One region of the Paenibacillus agaridevorans genome, then DNA from elsewhere that is predicted to be linked to it. Evidence: riboswitches for the same ligand, from Rfam matches in the RefSeq annotation. Region 1 holds a riboswitch; the other holds the start of a gene.

Region 1 (7,463 bases):
AGGCGATATACCCATCAACTGAATCAACTTGGTCCGGGAGTAGCCCCAAGCGATTAATTGCAGCACTTCTTTTTCAGTCGTGGTCAGCTTACACCAAAATTCCTGACGCTTTAAGCGGATGAGCTCATCGCGAAGCACCTTCGATGCTTTCGGGTGTAAAGATGGACTATGTCGATGTGCTTCGCGAATCGCCAAGATAATGTCCCCCATATCGGCATAGCTTATAAAATTCACTGCCCCGACTGTAATTGCTTCGACGATCACTTCAGGGTCTGCGCTTGAAGCGACGGTAATGACGGGAACATCCTTTTTGGCGAGAATGTCTTTTATTGCATCTAATCCATCGCGTCCAGACGGCTGGAGTGCTGCATTCATCACTACAACGTCCACGTCTAATTGTAAACTAGCTCGCACTGCCTCTTCTTTTGTAGCGGAAGTATTTATGAGATGAATATCTGTCTCTGTTTCGAATAAATCAGCAAAGCGGCAACACCATTCCGGATCGCGGTCCACTAGCACAACATTTATATTCTCATTGTTTTTCTTAGAAATTATAGGAAGTTCCTGATGTATATCTGCTTCCAATTCCATATTACTCTCCTCTGTATCCCAAATAAACGAATAATAAAAACACGACCCAAATAGCCGTGCTCGGCAAATTGGGTAACCCAACTGCCATCACTTGAATTGTGAGAAGACCCGTGACTTTGCGTCACTGCCTTTCGACAGTTTTGCCGTTTCCATATACTCCACGATGCACTCATAAAAATTAACAGTAACCGCTTCTTGGTAAATGATCGATTGCATTTACCAAGAAGCGGTCGCAAATTTTAGTTACTGAAGCAGGATTACTTTATGATGATGTATCCCAAGTTAATCTGTTTCGCATAGGTGACGTTTGAGTCCGTTGTCAGACTTAAATAACGCAGGCGAATCTTGCTGATTCCGGTACCTAATTTCACCTCATTGAAATATATGTATTCGTTATTCGCTGCTTGTCCCACCATCGAAACGCCGCCAAGATCGGATGCCGGATTGAACCGTCTAAGCCTCGGCTTCCAGCTTTGTCGTGCTCCTCAGTAGCGTCCGGTACACCCATGCAAAATGATGATAAAACGTGCCGAGATCATTCAACTGTACTGTAATCAGTCGATGGGCGAAATATGGCTTTCATAGTTAGGATCCTGATACACTTCCGCCATCGCTTCGTAAAGGTTGAGCGCCATTTAAAGTCTTGATGATGGCATAACCTCCTATGACTAATGCAGCGATTAATAGGGACACTTGAATTATTTCCGTCTGACTCCCTTAAGTTTCATATTCCACCTCATTTATGATCTGGAAACTTCAATAAAAAGAACGGTTACTAGTTAAATAACCGTTCATTCATGATTACTTCATATCGTTCATTGCTTTAAATATATCTTCAGATACTACACGCCTTGCCGTAACGTATCATTTTTCATTGTACTCATCACTTAACTTACTGATGGTTACCCTTTTGCTTGTAGAAGAATGAGCAAACTTCCCTTCTCCTATGTAAATACCTGCATGAGAGATACCTGTTCCGCTGGTATTAAAAAAACAAGATCTCCCACACGCAACTTGTTTTTTTCTACCTTCACACCAACCTCGGCCTGAGTATAAGAAGTACGAAGCAGTTTTACACTGAACTGATTAAAGATATGCAAGATGAATCCTGAACTATCGAATCCTTTTGTTGTCATTCCCCCCCTTTATACGGCGTGCCAATTACTTCGCTAACGGACTTCATTAAGACGGTTGACTCGGACTGTTGCGCAAATACTGACCCTCCTCCAAACAAAAACATCACACTGGACAACAATACGACTAAACCTTTTCTCAACTCTACTTCTCCCTTCGTTGCCTACGAGGTTAGCTTATGGGCTCGGCCGAAGATTCCCTATACTTGAAGAAAACTTCTAAAGCAATTCCCCCTCGGTGGTTCCCCCGTTTCATAGAACAGAATTTGGCAAAATATAATACTTCGAAAAATAGTTAAATTCGACCAATTCGGACTTAATCCTTCATTTTTATAATAGAAATCTTTCATCAATCTTTATTGTTTTTTTCTCGTTGCGATTGGTTGCTTATACGTAACGGAATAATCATCGATTCCAATTTGAAAACCTTCGAATCGATTTGCTTCCCTCCATTCTGCAATTAGCTTAATGATTGGTGTTGTTTTCATCTGGACGAACAAGTTTACATACATTTAGACCATTTATTCCAGGTAGTTGTAATTCCATAATCGCCAAATCAACCTCGTTCTGCAACATATATAGTAACCCCTTCGCCCCATCTTCCAGAGCCTCTACCATAAATCGTTATTTCTCAAGTTCCTTTTTCAATTCATTTCTAAGTTCTCTTCGTGGTCGATGATCAGAATACTCCTTCTATCACTCATCGATTTCTTCCTCTCGCGAAAACATTATATTACAAAGAATAGTTTAAATTATATAAATCAATAATTACAAAAATAAGAGAGCCCTACAAGCGGGATCTCTTATTTCCGTTCCGTTACTCCAAAAATTTTAATGGATTCAACTGCACTCCTTCTTTTCGAATTTCGAAATGTAGATGGACGCCTGTCGATCGTCCTGTTGTGCCCATAATTCCAATTTGATCGCCTTTCTCCAGCAGATCGCCAACTTCCACATTAATTTTGCTTAGATGGGCATATAATGTTCGATAACCATTTTGATGATCCACTATAACGTGGTTCCCGTAACTGGAATCATATTTCGCCTTTATTACTTTTCCATTATCGGCAGATTTAATATTCAAATTAGAGGATACCGCATCAGTGCCTGTATGAAGTCTTCCCCAACGCTTTCCGAACTTGCTCGTAATCGTCGGCCCTTTTATCGGCCATGTGAATGAACCGGTTCCCACGCCTTTAATGACTTTTGTACCTTGAATGACTTGCTTAGGTACTGCTTTTTCCAACGTTTCTTCCTTTATTACAACTTCCTCAACCAACTCGCCATTTACTTTCGTTACTTGGTACGTTAATTTTTTCTTGCCCGCCTTTCCCGGATTCGCAACCTTTGAAACTCCCACACGCATCGTTGCATCATAAGTAACTTCTACCCCGCTCGGGATGCTGACGGTCTCAGCATATTGCCCCTCAGTCTTTACGGACAATTTAGGTTGCCGTACTGTCAAATCCAACTCGTCCCCTATGTTTATGAATTCATTTTCAATCCAGGGATTATTCTTATATACAGTATCTTGCGAGATGTTGAACTTCTGCGCAATGCAGGAGATGCAATCTCCCTCTTTAACAACGTACTTGATAGGTTTTAAGTCCGTTCCCTTAAGACGTTTGATTAACTCTTCTTCTGACGAAAAGTTAACAGGATCCGCCACAACAGGTTTGATTTCGACTTTTTCCACGAAGCTAATGGAGCTTGGAACTGATGGCGACATTGCTTCTTTTTCCCTCTCGTCATTATTATAACTGAGTGTTTTGACTTTTGGATCATTATTCGCACCAGAATATGGCTGCTGTATTTGATTCAGGATCTGGTCTGCGCTATGTTGGTCTCTGACAATTCCCATGACTTGACCATCCACTAGAACCTGTACGCCGCGGCCTTTTATCTCATAAGATGATTGAAGTGAGGCAATGACTTCGCTATCCCGAGCCTTGGCATTTAAACGTTTCGTTTCCGTGAACGAAATAGCACTTTCATTCGTTTCATACAAAACACCTGGGTACTGGCCTTCAAAACGATTGACTTGTTCCCCGATCCATTGAAATACAATCTCCGGACTGGACGCATCGCCAATTGGCGTACCATTAAATGTTACTTGATATACGGTCTTGATTTGTGAAACTAAAATAAAACCACTGTAGAACAAAACAAGCAATATAAGTGCAATTAACATCATTATTTTCTTCGTCTTGCTTATTTGCTTTTTGGTATAACGTGATGGCATTGTTACCTCCTATTCACACAGTAGAATAAAATCTTAAACTACCTTAACATATGAACAAGTATTCATCAATAAGAGAGCGTTGTCGACACGAAGAATTAATGTTTCTCATTCATTATGGACAAATTGTGTAATAAAATATTAGGAAGATTACGTTTAAAGCAGCCTAGATCATTTTGTTTAGATGTCAGCTACCATTAGAGCATAATGGAACTCGATATCATCCGCAGAGAGTCTGTTCTACTTTAATCCGTTCCGGGACGAGCTTTGCAAGTTTGTACGATAATTGTCATATGAACATACATTCAGATGAATACAATGTGATATGATATAAATTGCTTGACAGAGTCAAAACCTTAGTTTTCAAAAATACATCAAAGTAAGTTTAATTCTATCCGGTAAGGGAGAGAACTGCCATTAATGCAACAACTACTGATGTACTCATAATAGGTGGAGGACAAGCCGGCTTAGCAACTGGTTATTATTTACATAAAAACGGAATTCCCTTCATCATTGTCGACACTCAATCAAGGGTAGGTAATTCGTGGAGAAATCGATATGATTCCCTTGTTTTATTCACTCCCCGTGAATATAGTGATCTTCCAGGCTTTTCGTTTCCTGGATATCGAGATCAGTTTCCAACGAAAAACGAAACAGCAGATTACCTTGAGAACTACGCTGCTAAATTTGACTTTCCTATACAATTAAATACTACGGTTAATAAAGTAATAAAAAATAACGATTTCTTTCGAATATGGTCGAATCAAGACCAATACATAGCCAAAAACGTTATCATCGCGACGGGACCTTTTCAAAGAAAAAGGATTCCTTCCTTCGCTTCAAAAATATCGACGGGGGTAAAACAACTCCATTCTTCGGTATATAAAAACCCGGATCAACTACTCCAAGGAGAGACACTGATTGTTGGCGGAGGCAATTCAGGAGCGCAAATTGCTGTTGAGGTTTCGATGCGGCACAAAGTTTTTTTGTCTGTTAGTCAACTTCCGGTATTCCTGCCTATAAAACTTGCAGGGAAGAGCATATTTTATTGGTTTGACAGATTAGGTATACTTCGTGCTTCTGCTCAATCATTTATTGGGCGAAAAATTCAAACTCGGCCTGACCCCATAATTGGTTTGGAATTAAAGCCATTGATTAAGTCATCCCGCGTCCAGTTAATGCCCAGAGCCATTGATGCTGCTCAAAGCAGCATTCATTTTCTCGATGGCTCCGTGAAGGAATTTGCCAATATTATATGGTGTACTGGATTTGAACTTGATTACAACTGGTTGAACATACCGGAAGCTCTCTATAATGAGAACGGCTCAATCATTCATAAACGCGGGATAACAACAGTAAATGGACTTTATATCGTAGGCATGCCTTGGCAGAGTAGAAGAACGTCTGCACTTATTGGCGGCGTGGACGAAGACGCCAAGTACATCGTTAACTCCATTATTGAGAATGGTCCTGCCTCTATGAAGTGAATAAGAGAGGGTGCGAATTCACCAGTTCATTCAACTAACCTCCATTCGGATACCCGCTTTATTTTTGAAGGCAAGTTGGGTAATCAAGCCATTTTATTGCTCTTCTTGGCGGCTACTGCGATAAGCGGCTATACCATAGTGAGTAAACAACTGCTCGCCCGGGATAGCTTCAACCATCTTCCGAATGACACGCTCTACATGATTGGAGGGATCCATAGTTCCAGATCCATAATCATCTGAGCCTGTTTGTTTTGATAGGGCTTAAAGGTAGGGGCCAGATTTCGTTTCTACACCCCTTTTTATCCTCTAGAGGAAGCCTCTATTGCATGCAATACTGTTCGGTAGTAGTCGTCAGATTACGCAAAAAATCACCCTTTCTTGAATGGGTGTCTGGTAACTTCCATTTACAAGAAAAGAAGTTTTTTTTGTACTTATTTTTTACATGCAACGAAAATGAGGCAAACCAGCAGTCAGTTTTCACTGACTTTCTGGACAGCTCCTTGCTTATCTCAAGCAGTTCCCTAAAAACAAGGACATGATTATTAGAACAACGACAGACTTAATAATGGTTTCCCTATTTGTTAGTGTAATATTCAATTCGCTTGACGGATCAATAATCTGCTGGATTCGATAATTAACAGCTTCATTGGCAAAGTGAACGCCAGCCCCACTGTTAAATGTTGCATTGCTTTTTATCAACGACAACAATACACGTCCGATCGGGAGCTCCGAGTTCATACGCTTAACGGCATAACGGTCAGCCCGCAGCTCAGTCCAAATCGAATAATAATGAACCAAATCCTTGATTATCGGTACAAAAGCAAGTCCTTTGCTAACAAACATTAGAAGGCTGATTTGTAACGGATGAAATGCTTTGCAATGGTAAAGTTCATGCAACAGAATCGCCTCAACCTCTTCATCTTCGAACCGAGACAATACATCTGTCGATATGACAATTTTAGGCATCCACATGCCATATGACAAGGCCACAAAAGCAGATTCTTTTACGACCAGTAGTTGCACATTTTCATCCTTGAAGCGATGATTCCAAAGAGCAGTATTCTCTTCATCACAATGACTTTTCAAATAGCGTCGCAACTTCATTCGCAGTTTCACCTGCAGTACCATCTGATAGATGCCGACTACCAACAGATAAATGATAAAACCATTAAATAATTGCCCAAGCAATGCATGAGTCGTTGCAACGTCTCTGATGATGTCCACAATTAACCATCGGTTGTTAGCAGCTATGGAAACATCACCAAGTTGATGAATTAAGCTGTAGCTCATCTGAGCAAGTATCCAGCAAACAAGAAAAACGATGGACGCAAGAACAACCTCAGGTTGATAAGGAAAAAGTTTAAGACGTGTCTTCATTTCTGTTTAATCTCGTTTATCCGTTTTTCAAGCATTTCAATTAACTCTGGATCCGCATCGTCCAGACGTTCTAGAAAATGATTAACAACTAATGAACCAAAATCCTCAATTAATCCGTTCGTTACTGCCCTTGTCTCTTCGATTATAAATTGTTCTTTTGTTTGTACAGGAAAGAAGAATGTCAATCGATTTCTCCCGCCGCCGGTCGTTTCTTTTCGAAGATGGCCCTTCTCAGACAATCTAATCATGACAGTCATGACCGCATTGATGGAAATAGGATCTTCATTATTTAATATTTCATGGGTTTGTTTGATGGACAGCTTTTCCTTTTCCCACAGCGTGTTCATTACCTTTACTTCAAGCGAACCAAAAAAACGGTTGAGGCCTTCTTCGTTCATATTTATTTTCTTGACCGTCAAATTCAGTCCCCTCCTCGAAAATCAATAGATATCTTATTGTATCATGTCTAATTCTCGAGACAAAGTCTTCTGACCGGGAGCGTAATACCGTAACCTCTGAATCGAAGCATAATTGCTACTGGATCAATCTTTAAATACATCCTGCCATTCTAGCTATTTTGAATCAAAAAGCTTCTCTACCCGTCTATTAATTTGGTCTTCAGTCATACCGCCCTGA
Region 2 (7,463 bases), 1.8 Mb from region 1:
CTTCGTCGAAGAACAGGATGGCGCCGCTCTGCCGAGCTTCCTCGAACAGCTCTCGCAGCCGCTGCTCCGTCTCCCCGATATACTTGCTTACGATCCGCGACAGGTCGACCCTGTACAGCTCCAGGCCGAGCTCTCCCGCCACAACTTCGGCAGCCATCGTCTTGCCCGTGCCCGGCGGCCCCGCGAACAGGAGATGGACTCCTGTTCCATAAGTCAATCTGCCGCCCAGTCCCCATCCTCCAAGCACCTGCTCTCTCAGCATGTAACGCTTGCACGCCTCCCGAATGAGGTCAAGCGATTCATCCGGAATGATGAGATCTTCCCAGCTTCGGCGCGGCTCGATGGCAACGGCATGCTGCGCGAGCCGATGTCGGAACTGGCCTCTGGCCGCCGCGGCCAGATCGGCCCGGCTCGGCAGCACGTCCCCCCGCCCTGCTGCAAGTACCAGCGCTTGCCGCCATGCCGTCGCGATCTGTCCAGGAGTGAAATGAAAACGATCCGCGAGCTCAACGGCCAAAGTCCCATAGTCGGGAGCGCCCGGTGAGCTGGCAGCTTCTCCAAGCTCAGCCGCCTGCTTTTGCCACAGCTCCGCGCGAACCCTGGCAACGGGCGGCGGCAGCTCCGTGCTCCAGAAGGCGGATCCTTCCGGCAACGGCAATTCGCCGACGGCGCTTCGATCGCGAGCGATCCAGGCGACAAGCGGACGGCCCGCATGATCTGCGTAATCTCGCAGAGAGTCTCGCAGCTGTCCCTGCGACAAACGTTCCTTCCATCCGCCGTTCTCTTCCTCGAAAGCGATTATGGAGTCCGTCATCAGCGCTTCGCGGATAAGGTGATCCATGACGGTGCGAAGTCTCTCCGGTTCGGATGGTAGCGAAGCAAGCGACACGACCAGCAGCCGCTGCCTCCGACGGGCGGCAAGACGGTGCATCAGCGCCCGCTTGCCTCCGCCTCGCGCCCCCCACAGCATGACAACAGGCAGACTGTCCGCCGGCCAGCTGTCGATCACCTGTCGAAGCACGTCTTCGACTTCCCCCGCTCCCTCCCAGGCAAGCTCGGGGTATTGCTCCGGATCGAGCGATTCCACACATTCGCCCAGCCTTCCGTCAAGCTTCTCCGTATCCAGCAGGAAGGTTACGACACGTTCGTCCAGCCGAAGCGGCGACTTGAGCGCCTGAGCGGAGGATTCGTCCCCTGGCGGCTGAAGCAGCCAGCGGCGGAGTTTGCCGTCTCTTCCTAGCAGGACTCTGCCCAGCTTCCTGTCATCCTCCGAATCTCCCAACAGCCTCAAGGCCAAATCAACCGTTGCCGTTTTTGCAGTTGCATCGTCGTTAAGGTAGCCATACCACTTCTCATAGTTGCGATCTACCTCTACGGCTAGGCAAAGCACGACGCAGCGATATTCCCATACCGTAAGCCGGAGTGACGATGCCAGAGCGTATAGCGGCAGTCCGAAGACCTCCCGTGCCCGTTCGGAGGTTCGTTCCTCCGATTCCCTCCGAAACACCGCATAATCCTGCCAAGCCCGAGCCTTGCTCTCGGCCATCTCCGCAGATTCCTCTTCCAGCAGCTCTTCCCTGCTCACGACCAGTCCTCTAAAGGCTGCAAGCGGATCCACGAACGGATCGTTGCCTCCGAGATCAAGCAGCGCGCGCAGGCCAGCATCCAGCCAGATTAGTTCGTCCCTAATATGATCAACCGCTCCATAGTCGCCAATCGTCTCGTCCGCAGCATTCATTTCCAGCGTTCCCCCGCATTCGGCACAGTCCGTCAACCCGTGCGATAATAACCTATATTTCTGCATTATATCACAGGATTGCCAAATACGTGGGAGTGGAATAAGAGAATGCAAGGGCTGAATCGATAGAGCGCTTGGCATATTTTGCAAAAGGGTATGACAGCTCCCGCGGCAATGGGATATAATCGGTTTACAAGAGTTTAAATGAACGTAGTTAAAAGAATCTTGCGCTTATTCTCCAGGAAGATGGTGAATCCATGAAGGAATCTGCTGAACGACGACGACGCGCTCTTACGCGACATGAGCCTAAATTATCATCAAGGCAGCCGCGATCGTCCCAGCCGGACTCGGCTGCCATTCAGCGCCGAAAGGATGGAAGTCCGACGGGCCAGTTAGCTCGGCTCCAGGCATCTGCGGGCAATCAAGCGGTTCTGCAGAGACTGAAGGACGAATCTAAGGAGCTGCATGCCGCATCGCCGTCATCATCTTCCCCTTCCGGAGGGGGGAAGGGCATGCCCGAGGATTTGCAGGCCAAGATGGAACAATCGTTCGGAGCAGATTTCTCCAATGTGCGCATCCATGTCGGATCCCAAGCAAGTCAAGTCGGGGCGCTCGCTTATACGCAAGGTTCGGATATCCATTTCGCCCCGGGACAGTATAAACCCGATAGCCGCGACGGTCAGCAGCTGCTCGGACATGAGCTGTCCCACGTTATCCAGCAGCGCGAAGGACGCGTCGCACCTACCGCCCAGCTCTCTACCGGACATGCGCTTAACGATAGTCCTGCGCTCGAACAAGAAGCCGATCGAATGGGAGCCAAGGCGGCGAATGCCCCAGAACCGGAGCATCAAAAACAAGCGGAGTCCGAGAGTGAGGAATTCCAGGATGTCGTTCAGCGCCAAACCGCGGATACAGGCGGACGGAGCTCATCCTCTTATGCCGATTCGCCCATCCAGCGTATGCCCCGACCTTCCGAAGCGAAAAAGCAGCTTGGCGAACCGAAGGAGCGTGCCACGAATCAGCCGGACAAGAAGTTCGGCATGGGCGAGACGCTTTCGAAGAACAACACGCATTATCGCGCTCTCCTGCAGAAGCTGGAGCTCTTCGACCGTTACGTAGACCAAGAGGTCGTTGGGAACACGCCTGAGGAAATCGACGATCAGCTCAGTGTGATTATGTCGCTCTACAACGAAGTCGAGAACGTAAGCGATGCCTGCATCAGTCACAATAAGAATGACGACAAGGACTCAAGGGCTGACTATATCCGCAGATTAAAGAAAGCTTTGCCTCTTGAGAAAAGAGCCGTTCGCTCCTCCGCGGCCGAATACAAGCTGGATCCGGCGAAGGATCGCCCGTTATGGGCACTCCTCACGAGCAAAGGCCTGCCGGGGCTTGCAGAAGATTTAAACGGAGTTACGGGCACGGGCGGCAGCAATACGATCGCGTTATTTGAAATCGGGCCGGACAAGAAAGGGATGTTCAAGGAAACAAAGCTCGCGCTGCGATCCTATGAGGAGATGTCCGAGATGGCGTCCGAGAATAAAAAGGATTCGGCAGACGATGAAAACGGCAACGCGACAATGGATAGCAGAATCGATCGGGCGGGCGCTCGCCTGGCAGCTATGTCCCGATTGGACAAGCTGCTAAACGCAGGCGTCATCGCCGGCGCGGAGATGGCTTTATACAACTCGGGAATCAGCGGATCCGGCGGAAGATATAAATCACTGAAGCCTTTAAACGATGATATCGAAGCGAGCCGCAAAGAATCGTTTAACGTGGATGACCCCGTCTTCCAACGGGCTATATCGCGCTTGCAGTTAATCGATACGCTCGCCATGCAAGCTGACCTCCAAGGCGGAAACTTCATGATTGAACGGGATGATGACGGCAATGTGCTTGGAGTGAAGGGACTAGGCAACGATATGGCAATCGGCGCGCAGACTGATCTGGATTCCAATCATCAGGAATACCCTGGCATAAGCAAGTTCGTAGACAGAGAACTGGCGAAACGCATCTTGGCTCTCAAGCCGGACGATCTGCGAACACTGATGGAGGATCTTCTTGCTCCTGCGGAGATTAACGCTCTAGTTGATCGACTCGTCAAGCTCCAGAATCATCTTCGCAAGGAAGCGTCGAGACTGCTGGCCAGAGAGGAATGGAGTACCGTCAATGAAAGGTTGAGCCAAGGCGACACGGGTTATGGCTCGGACTCCGACATACCAGCCTCACATTCGCGGTCTAAGACGGCGCAGCAGGATCCCTTGTCGGAAGACGAATAACTGCATCTGTATGCTACTCCATGACGAATTGCCTTCCTATATTGAAAACAACAAAAGCGCCGTTCCGGAAGCTGAGCAGCTTACCAGAACGGCGCTTTTGTTGTGGCGTCTATGTGTTTCATTGTACGAGCTTAGCTATCTTACAAGATTAACTTGAGAGTGACTTTCCTGACTCCTCTTATTTGGAAATTTCCGGAGTAGTCAGTTGATCGTAGAAATCCACGCCATTGTCCTTGTTCTCGGAAGCGCGAAGCGCCATCGCGGAACGCGGATGCTCGTCGAGAATGCCCGTGATCATGTAAGGAATAATGTAACCCCATTCTTCCTTCTCGCGAAGCGGAATCATGTATTTCTCGATCATGTCCAGCACTGGACGCACGTTGTAGCGCGTATTTTGAAGCTGGGAGACGAGCAGTTCCGTGTTGCAGTTGCCCGCAGCGCGGCCCATGCCGTATACGGAAGCATCCAAAAGCTCTACGCCTTTGCCAGCAGCAAGAAGCGTATTGGCGAATGCCAGCTGCAAGTTGTTGTGGGCGTGAATGCCAAGACGTTTGTTCGGGAGATGCTGCTGGAATTTGTCCACCAGGTAGGTGAAGTCCTCAGGCTTCAGGCTGCCGTAAGAGTCTACGATGTAAACTACGTCAACTACGCTCTCGTTAATCGCCTGGAACGCTTCGATCAATTGGTTCTCCATGACATTGGACAATGCCATAATGTTAAGCGTCGTCTCGTAGCCGCGGTCGTGGAACACTTTTACCAGCTCAAGCGCCTTGTCTACGTCTTGAATGTAGCAGGCAACGCGGATCAGGTCCAGCAGGCTCTCGCTGCGGGGAAGGATATCGTTTTCGTCGACGCGCCCGATGTCAACAAGCGCGGACAGCTTCGTATTGCCTTTGTTTGGAATAACCTTCTTTAGGAAGTCGTCGTTAAGGAAACGCCATGGCCCGGCGTTCTCGGCGCCTTTGAGCAGCTTCGGAGAGTTTTTGTAGCCAATCTCCATACAATCGACTCCGGCTTCGTTAAGGCTATTATAAAGGTGCTGGACAAACTCGATGCTGAAATCCCAGTTGTTGACGAGTCCGCCATCGCGAATAGTACAGTCTACGATTTTGCAGTGACTTGTTTTCGATTGCATACGTACTGCTCCTTTGAATTGAACATGAGTTCATTTTTATCTACCATCATACTTGATAAGCCGCGGGAACGCAAAGAAAATATGTCGCTTTTTGCGATTTTTACGCTCCTCTTGTCCGAATAACTCCTCATTTACAAATGGATATTTTAACGCTAAAATATTATGTAAACAATAACGCTTAATTTCTCCTTCCAGGGAGAAAACGGGGGAACCAACGCGAACCGGTCGCATGCCTGCATGGACCGCACGCAGGGGGTGAATCCGGGGATTTGTGCCCCCGGTAGGGTTTTCTCTCTAACCCGAATCCGACAGCTAACCTCGTCAGCGGAAGAAGGAGAGATGAACATGTCTTTATTCCTGGAAAATTCTTCATTCCCCATCGAGCTGCCTCAGCATGTCAACATCAGCCGCATCGAACTATTCGTCATTCCCGCTCTCGCCGTCGACTCGACCGGATTTCGTGTATGTCTCAGGCTGACCAGCGATCTTGGCATCGGCTGGAGCGAACAATTCATCTGCGAGAACGACGCCAGCTTCGATCTGGAGCATTGGAGAGAGCTTCTTCAATCGTTCATTGGCCGCTTCCCGCTTACTTCGGTAACCGAACGTTTGACCGAAATTATTATGAGCAGAGGGGAATCCGACAAGCGGGTGTGTCAGATGTTCATCACCGGCATGGAGCAGATTCGGGAGATGGGCATGATGCCAGGCATCGGTTCTGTCACTGCCTTCCAGGCCGAGGAATCCGTGCTGCAACAACGCGCCGTCGCCTACCTGTCGCTGGATTAGGGATCGCTGCAAGTTGAATTTTCGGACTCCTTAATTCATGGAGCCGCGTAATGAAAAAGAGCCCGGGCACCATCCACGGTGGATGTTGTTCGGGCTCTTGGTCTGTACTTCTTGCCGTTAAGAACCGGTTGAGCGGTAATGCCTGACACCGATCCTCCATACCAGCAAGCATGGGAGCAGAAAAAACAGACCTCCGAAAGGCACCAGCATTCCTGTTACCCAGTTCCCCTCCTCTTTGTCCAGCAAATACATAAGGGGCAAATACGTCACGCACCCGAACGGGACGATAAACGTAAAGAACCGGGTCACCCACTTCTCATAGATCGTCAGCGGATATTGCGCCATCTCGCGGCCTCCGTCGGTGAACACGTTCGCGATCTCAATCGCTTGTATGGTCCAGAAGCAGAAAGTAGCCGCCAGGATAAAGATGCCCGTAAAGATCATCACGCCGTTAAATACCATAAAGAACAGCGTAATCGCCTTGGGAAAGCTCCATACTTGAGGCAGATTCGCGATGGACCAGATCAGCACAATCGTGCTCTGCAGCAAACGTCCGATACGCGTGAATTCGAACTTCGAACCCAGCACCTGGACGACAGTGCCGCGCGGCCTTACCAACAAACGGTCGAAGTCTCCGCTTGCGACCAGGCTGGAGAAGGCGTCGAATCCTCTGGCGAAGCATTCGCTAAGAGAAAACGACAAGTGAATGACCGCGAAGCAAAGCGTCACCTCGAAGAAACTCCAGCCCTCCAACTGCCCGAATCGCTCGAACATGAAATACAGCCCCCCGAACACCATAAACGGGATAAAAAATTGACCTATGCTTAGCAGCAAGAACGAGGCTCTGTACTGCAGTTGCGACTTGAGTTGAATATTCAAATAACGGAAATATAATGACATCGCGTTCTCCTCACCCTCCTTGCACAACGACGTTGCGAAGCGCCTTGCGCATCAGCCACATGCCGAACGCAGCCAATGCCGCTATCCAACCAAACTGTACGCCGATGCCGATTAGCGCTTCTTGCTGCGGGATATGTCCCGAATAGACGCGGAACGGGAAGTCTGTCGTCCAGCGAAACGGCAGCGCATACGTGATTCGCTGCAGCCACTCCGGCATAAGCGGCACAGGGATGACCATGCCCGCCAGAAACTCTCCCGCCACCGAGATCATAAGCATGGATCCCGTCGGCGACATCGTCCAGAATACCGAGATGTAAATCAGCATGGAAATCGCCACGACGAGAATCAAGCCAAGCAGCAGCGACACGACAAACAGCAGCAGCGCCGTCCAGCTTGGAGGAGCGCTTAGCCCGTAAGGCTCCGGCAGCAGAAACACAACCGTCGTAATGGGAAAGCAGCGAAGCACGGCGCCCGCCACCCTCTGGGCAAGCAGCTTGGAAAACCAGAACGGGTACAGCCCCATCGGCCTGCACAACTCGTATGCGATATTGCCGCTCGTAACCATGGCGAATATTTCGTTATCCCTGATCCACAACATAATTAAGGAAAGAAAAATTTGTTG

The links. Region 1 has a riboswitch for cyclic di-AMP ahead of KJW29_RS36635 (C40 family peptidase). Riboswitches for the same ligand answer to the same signal wherever they lie in the genome.
Region 2: another riboswitch for cyclic di-AMP. It lies ahead of KJW29_RS02240 (hypothetical protein); the one in region 1 lies ahead of KJW29_RS36635 (C40 family peptidase).

The regions. Positions count from the first base shown of each region.
Region 1 is NZ_CP075889.1:2,385,739-2,393,201, forward strand. It holds gene KJW29_RS09775 (response regulator transcription factor) at 1-591, opposite strand, end outside; cyclic di-GMP riboswitch class I at 660-746, opposite strand; partial or broken gene KJW29_RS36635 (C40 family peptidase) at 1,456-1,727, opposite strand; cyclic di-AMP (ydaO/yuaA leader) riboswitch at 1,871-2,006, opposite strand; gene KJW29_RS09785 (LysM peptidoglycan-binding domain-containing M23 family metallopeptidase) at 2,542-3,966, opposite strand; gene KJW29_RS09790 (flavin-containing monooxygenase) at 4,380-5,450, shown strand; gene KJW29_RS09795 (M56 family metallopeptidase) at 5,955-6,827, opposite strand; gene KJW29_RS09800 (BlaI/MecI/CopY family transcriptional regulator) at 6,824-7,246, opposite strand; gene KJW29_RS09805 (redoxin domain-containing protein) at 7,400-7,463, opposite strand, start outside.
Region 2 is NZ_CP075889.1:551,345-558,807, reverse strand. It holds gene KJW29_RS02255 (ATP-binding protein) at 1-1,738, opposite strand, end outside; gene KJW29_RS02250 (eCIS core domain-containing protein) at 1,996-4,017, shown strand; gene KJW29_RS02245 (aldolase catalytic domain-containing protein) at 4,196-5,152, opposite strand; cyclic di-AMP (ydaO/yuaA leader) riboswitch at 5,318-5,494, shown strand; gene KJW29_RS02240 (hypothetical protein) at 5,498-5,941, shown strand; gene KJW29_RS02235 (ABC transporter permease) at 6,059-6,841, opposite strand; gene KJW29_RS02230 (ABC transporter permease) at 6,852-7,463, opposite strand, start outside.